One region of the Paenibacillus sp. GYB003 genome, then DNA from elsewhere that is predicted to be linked to it. Evidence: predicted binding sites of a transcription regulator. Region 1 holds the regulator's gene; the other holds the start of a gene.

The links. The regulator NrdR, encoded in region 1, represses ribonucleotide reductase genes. The targets are predictions, from matches to a motif close to AACACNATATATNGTGTT.
Region 2: a site for NrdR is predicted at 1,035-1,052, ahead of PV407_RS10000 (adenosylcobalamin-dependent ribonucleoside-diphosphate reductase). Genes of this name have one in related genera too.

Annotation. Positions count from the first base shown of each region.
Region 1 covers NZ_JARBDC010000032.1:95,221-98,631, reverse strand. Annotated here, with positions in the region: gene coaE (dephospho-CoA kinase) at 1-192, shown strand, start outside; gene PV407_RS11320 (lytic transglycosylase domain-containing protein) at 189-782, shown strand; gene PV407_RS11315 (alpha/beta-type small acid-soluble spore protein) at 887-1,105, opposite strand; gene nrdR (transcriptional regulator NrdR) at 1,316-1,789, shown strand; gene PV407_RS11305 (hypothetical protein) at 2,199-2,384, opposite strand; gene PV407_RS11300 (RNA polymerase sigma factor) at 2,558-3,079, shown strand; gene PV407_RS11295 (DUF4179 domain-containing protein) at 3,069-3,411, shown strand, end outside.
Region 2 covers NZ_JARBDC010000026.1:34,957-38,367, reverse strand. Annotated here, with positions in the region: gene dat (D-amino-acid transaminase) at 1-740, opposite strand, end outside; gene PV407_RS10000 (adenosylcobalamin-dependent ribonucleoside-diphosphate reductase) at 1,243-3,411, shown strand, end outside.

The DNA.
Region 1 (3,411 bases):
CGAAGCTTGCAGCTGGCCAGGCTGATGGCCCGCGACGAACTGACGGAGCGGCAGGCGGAAAGCCGGCTGGCGGCGCAAATGCCGATCGAGGCGAAACGGGAGCTAGCCGATTTCGTCATCGACAACAGCGGGGAGCTCGAGGAGACGCGGCGCCAAGTGGACGAATATTGCAAACGAAAGGGAATGGAATGACGTTTTTACGTAAAAAGCGGGTATTTGCGCTGCTGTTCGTTTTATTTCTCTTCCTTTTATTTTATAATTCGGAATGGTTGGGCAAGTGGCTGTATCCGATCCGGTACGAGCAAGATATCGCGCTGAGCGCGCAAGCGTACGGGGTCGACCCCGTGCTGATCGCTTCGATCATACGCGTGGAGACGAACTTCAACCCGGACAAGCTGTCGAAAAAAGGAGCGATCGGGCTCATGCAGCTGATGCCGGATACGGCCGAATGGATCGTGAAGAAGGCGGGCTATGCGGAAGAAACGTCCCAATCGCTGCACCGCGCGGACGTCAATATCGAAGTGGGCGCCTGGTACTTGAAATCGCTCTTCACCCAGTTCGACAACAATCGGTTCGCCGTGCTGGCCGCCTACAACGCCGGCCCCGGCAATACGCGGAAATGGCTCGACAACGGGACATGGGACGGCACGCTGAAAAATATCGGGCAAATTCCGTTCGGCGAAACGAGGCACTACGTACAGCGCGTGCTGTACTACTACGACAAATACGCCAAGCTCTACGCGGAACGTCTCGAAGCCGCGGCGCAGCCGGCGAAAAGATAATCGGCGTTCGGCCGCCGGGTTCACGCGGTCAAACGGTTGCCGAAAGAAAAACGCCGGACGGGCTCCGGCAGGAGCTGTCCAGCGCTTTTATATCATAGGTAAAATTAACGGCCGGCAAGTTGTTGTTCGGCGATTTGAACCAGTTTGCGGGTAATGTGACCCCCGATTGCACCTGCGTCGCGGGTAGCCATGTTGCCCATGTAACCGTCTTGCGGAATCGCAATGCCCAGCTCTTGAGCTACTTCGTATTTCAGTTGGTCGAGAGCGGCGTTAGCTTGAGGAACTACAAGCTGGTTGCTGGAACGTTGTTGTCCTTGTGCCATTTCGTTTCACCTCCTTGTCGATGGTAATTGTATTATGTGCGGAAAACGGCCGAACATAACAGGTAGTGTATGGTAAGTTGCTGCGCAAAAGCTTTGTCTGCGCGTTCGAAGTCGGCCTTTGCTTTCGAAGCCAGCACTGGCTTCGCAAAAGCTCAGCTTATGCTTTCGAAGCCAGCTTTTGCATCGCAAAAGCTCTCAGGAGGGACTCCGATGAAATGCCCTTATTGCGATTATTCCGGTACGAAAGTGCTCGATTCCCGTCCGGCCAACGACAATAAATCGATACGGCGCCGCCGGGAATGCGAGAAATGCCAGCGCCGCTTTACCACGTTCGAGATGGTCGAGGAAACGCCGCTGATCGTCATCAAAAAAGACGGCAGCCGCGAAGAGTTCAACCGCGACAAAATGCTGCGCGGCCTTATTCGGGCGTGCGAGAAGCGGCCCGTATCGGTCGAGCAGCTGGAAGCGATCGTTTCGGAAGTGGAGAAGGAAATGCGAAGCCACGCCTACGCCGAGGTCGCGAGCCGGGAGATCGGCGAGCTCGTCATGGAGCAGCTGTATCCGGTCGACGAGGTGGCGTACGTCCGGTTCGCCTCCGTCTATCGGCAGTTCAAGGACATCAACATGTTCATGAAGGAATTGAACCAGCTGCTCGGCAAGCATACCGATCCCTCCGTCAAATAGCTCGCCGCGGGGCGCTTGGACAACCGTATCGGCGGTTGAGGACGGCGCGGCATACCCGTTTCGTTTCCGAATCCGGCATACATATCGCCGTGCTTCCCGGCAGCCTGATGCAGATGAATCGGAAAACCTCACGTTAATTGGCTCACCTGCCTGGCGTCGGAGCGATTAACGGGAAATGCTCCCGGTATATCGGCTTTGCGATGAAGTAAAGCGCGGTCCGGGCGAAGATATCGCGATCGACAATATTATAGGGAGCCTTTTTCCCGCAAATGGCCCGCCGCGGCGCGGGCAAACAAAAAAGAGCCTTTCGCGAACAGGAAGGGCTCTTTTTTGTCGTAGACAGGCCCATCGATGTCGGGGTGTAAGGAACGGTACGGCGACTTGAGCGTTCGCACCGATCCCCCGGACGCTACCTCGGCTCGTTCGGTCCGCCCCGCGTTCCCGCCAGCAAAATGCCGGGGATGCTTTCGAGCAGCGAATCGTCATCGTCCTCGTAGTTCGGATCGTTTTTGATCGCGTAAGCTTCCCCTTCGGTCAGATGGCGCGTATTGCCCGTATATTTCGGTTCGAGCGCGCGGATTTCTTCCTCGTCCATGTCGTCAAGCCTCCTTGTCCGGTATGCTTGTAGGCTTCCCGATCGGGGAGGACGTATGCGGGCCGGATTTTAGCAGCCGATCCGGCAAGTCCCGAATAAAAGTTTGGGCCGAATGCGAACGAAATGACCCGGTTGTTTGTTAATACGTATAGAAACGGGAAAGGAGGGACGGAATGGAAGACCGGGAGCTGTTCGAAACGTACCGGAATGACGTTTACTATTTGTGCTACTATATGATGCGCAACCGATCGGATGCCGAAGACATTTGTCAGGAAACATTCGTACAAGCGCTGCGAACGGACCGAAGCCGTATAACCGGCATAAAGCCATGGCTGATGCGGATTGCCGCCAATTTGTGCAAAAACGAGCTGAGCCGGCGAAAGAGGAAGAATTTGAAAGAAGCGGCCGCTTACTGGCTGAACCGAACGCGCCAGGAAACGCCGGAGGAAGCGGTCGAGCGAAGCGAGGAAGAGAACGAAATGATCGGCTTGTTTGCGCTTCTTCCCGTCAAAATCCGGATCGTGGCAAGCTTGCGCTACGTGAACGGGCTGACGCTGCAAGAAATTGCGGAAATAGTCGGCATTCCGGAAGGGACCGTCAAATCCAGGCTGAACCGGGTTCATACGATACTGAAACGCAAGCTGGGGACAACGACATATGTGCAATTGAAAGGAGAAAAATGCTATGAGCCGTAGCAGGAAACCGGACGAGCAATTGTTCGATCTGATAAGGGGCAATCGCCCGAAGCTGCCCGATTTCGAAACGATGTGGGAACGGATCGAGCGACAGGTTGCAGTAAAAGGGGACGCATCGCACCGTATGCGGCGTTCGTCTCGAACGCGTAAACGACGTATATTGCCGATCGTCGTCGCCGCTTCTTTGCTTCTCGCGGCGACTCCGGTCGTAGCCGGATATTCGTTCGAATGGTCCGACGTTTTGGGCCGAATCGGCATACGAACGGCGATGGAGCAAGGGTTCGGCCAACGGATCGATCAGACGATTTCCAGCGAAGGGACGACGATGCAGC
Region 2 (3,411 bases), on a different contig from region 1:
ATCGGCATCACTTCCATAATCGTGCTGGTCAAAAACGCTTCGTCCGCCCGCCGCAGCGTCTCCAGTGAAAACGGCCGTTCCTCGGCCGGAATGCCGAGCTCCCTCGCCAGCCGCAGCACGACCGCCCGCGTCACGCCGTGCAAAATGAGGCGGTTCGCCGGATGGGTCAGCAGCACTCCGTCCTTGACGATCATGACGTTCGAGGCGCTGCATTCGGTGACGATGCCGTCCCGGTGCAAAATGACGTCGTCCGCGCCGGCTTCCTCCGCTTCCTGCTTCGCCAGCACGCTGCCGAGCAGGTTCAGCGACTTGATGTCGCAGCGAAGCCAGCGCTCGTCGGGACGGGTAATCGCGGCGATGCCGCCGCGCATCGACTCGACGCGCCGTTTCGCCGGGCTGGCGTAGACGAGCAGCACCGGCTGCGTATCCGCCGGCGGGAAGCTGTGCGCCCGGGGGGCGACGCCGCGCGTAATTTGCAAATAGACGCTGCCGTCCCGCAGCCGTTCCCGCTCGATCAGCTCCAGCACGATCCGCTCGATTTCCTCAAGCGGATAGGGAAGCCGCAGCTTGATTTCCCGCGCGCTTCGAACGAGCCGTTCGTAATGCGCGGCGCCTTCGTACACTTGTCCCGCATAGACGCGGAACACTTCATAAACTCCGTCTCCGAAGCAGTACCCCCGGTCCAAGTAGGATACTTTCGATTCCGATTCGGGGACGAAACGGTCGTCGAACCATATCAAGGCGATTCCCCCCTGATGTACGGAATAGTACAGAAAATGTTAGGCATGCTATGAAATATAGTAACATAGCCGGTATCGATGTCAAAATGCCGATGCCGATGAAAACGGTTTCCGCATCCGTCCGGAGGCTCGTTTTCGCGTCGGCCCGCCTTCGCCGAGGTCGGATAAATAATCGGAATTTGTCGACAATTTCCGGCCCGGGTCGATCTGAAATAAGGAGATTCGCGGAGAAAAACGCAGATTTTGCGAAGCTAGTCCTTCTATTCCGCCCTATTCCGTTCGTCACGCGATAGATGCACAACATATAGTATTGTATAATGGAGACCTCACCCATATATTGTGGAGGAGGCCCGCAAATCGGGGGCGTTTTTACATACTATGTTTCTAGACGCTCTGATCTGTTTGCGCCTGAATATTAGATCCGGGAGGGCTATCATTGGAGACGGTTCAAGTGAAACGACTCGAAGGACTCAGTGAAAAAATATTTCTCGATCGGTATGCGATGAAGGATGCCGATACGGAAAATACCGCCGTCGGCGACGTCGTGCTCGTCCTGACGAAGGACGATCCGAAATTTCCGAGCAAGGAAGTCGGGGAAGTCGTCGAACGCAAAGGCAAACAAGTGACGATACGGCTTCGCAGCGGCGAGCTGTTCGAATCGACCATAGATAAACTGACGCTGACGAAGGAGAAAACGCCGGAGCAGCTGTGGGACCGGCTCGCCACGGCGATGGCGTCCGTCGAAGCGCCGGAGAAGCAGAAGGAATGGAAGGAGAAGTTCCGGTACATTTTGGACGACTGGCGTCTCGTTCCGGGCGGACGGATCGCGGCCGGAGCCGGCGCGAGCGACGAGCTGACGCTGTTCAACTGCTACGTCATTCCTTCGCCGCACGACAGCCGCGGGGGCATAATGGCCACTTTGTCGGAAATGACCGAAATCATGTCGCGCGGCGGCGGCGTCGGCATCAACCTGTCTTCGCTCCGTCCGCGGCGTTCCGTCGTCAAAGGCGTCAACGGCTCTTCGAGCGGCGCCGTTTCGTGGGGCGGCCTGTTCAGCTATACGACCGGACTGATCGAGCAGGGCGGAAGCCGCCGCGGCGCGCTCATGCTCATGATCAACGACTGGCACCCGGATTTGCTCGACTTCATTACCGTCAAATCGACGATGGGTCAAATTACGAACGCCAACCTGTCGGTTTGCGTCAGCAACGCGTTCATGAAAGCGGTCAAGGAAGACGCGGAGTGGGAGCTCGTGTTCCCGGACACGACGGACAGCGAGTATAACGACATTTGGGACGGCAACCTCGAGAAATGGAAATCGCTCGGCAAAGCGGTGAAGCATTACCGGACCGTCAAGGCGCGCGAAGTATGGCATACGATCATCGAATCCGCATGGCGTTCCGCCGAACCGGGCGTCGTGTTCATGGAATATTACAACCAGATGTCCAACAGCTGGTACTTCAACCCGATCATCTGCACGAATCCGTGCGGGGAGCAGGGGCTGCCGGCCTGGGGCGTATGCAACCTGTCCGCGATCAACCTGTCGAAGTTTTACGACGAAGCGAAGCAGGACGTCGCCTGGGACGATCTCGGCAAGACGGTCCGCTACTCCGTCCGGTTCCTCGACAACGTCATCGACAAGACGCCGTACCATTTCGAGGAAAACGAGAAAAACCAAAAGAGCGAGCGCCGCGTCGGCCTCGGCACGATGGGTCTCGCCGAGCTGATGATCAAGCTGAAAATCCGCTACGGCAGCCCGGAATCGCTCGTCTTTCTGGATAAGCTGTACGGGTTCATGGCAAAGGAAGCGTACTTGTCTTCGGCGGAAATCGCCGGGGAGAAAGGCTCGTTCACGCAGTTCGACGCCGACAAGTTTCTGCAGAGCGGCTTCATGAAACATATGACGAAGACGTTCCCGGAAGTCGGCACCGCGATCCGCAAAAAAGGCATGCGCAACGTCACCGTCATTACGCAGGCGCCGACGGGCAGCACCGGCACGATGGTCGGCACGTCGACCGGCATCGAGCCGTACTTCGCCTTCGAATATTTCCGCCAAAGCCGTCTCGGCTACGACAAGCAGTACGTGCCGATCGCGCAGGAGTATAAGGACAAGCATCCGAACGAGGAGCTGCCGGACTACTTCGTCACGGCGATGAGCCTGTCGGCGGAAGACCATATCCGCGTGCAGGCGGCGATCCAAACATGGGTCGACAGCTCGATTTCCAAGACGGCGAACTGCCCGTCCGATTTCACCGTCGAAGAGACGAAGAAGCTGTACGAGCTCGCGTTCGACCTCGGCTGCAAAGGCGTGACGATTTACCGCGACGGCAGCCGCGACGTTCAGGTGCTTTCGACCGAGAAGAAGGAAGACAAGAAGGAAGAGGCGAAAGCGGAGCCTGTACAGGCGGCGGCGGAGAAGCCGGCGGCCGAAGACGCAACCGCGCTGACGAAGCTGTCCGATACGCTGACCGGCGGAATCGATGCGCAAACGAAGCAAGTGTTCGACAAGCAGTACAAAAAACGCCCGCAAACGCTGCGCGGCGCGACATATAAATTCAACACGCCGTTCGGCATGGCGTACATTACGATCAACGACATGGACGGCTCGCCGAGCGAAATTTTCCTGAACGTCGGCAAAGCCGGCTCCGACGTGTTCGCCATGTCCGAGGCG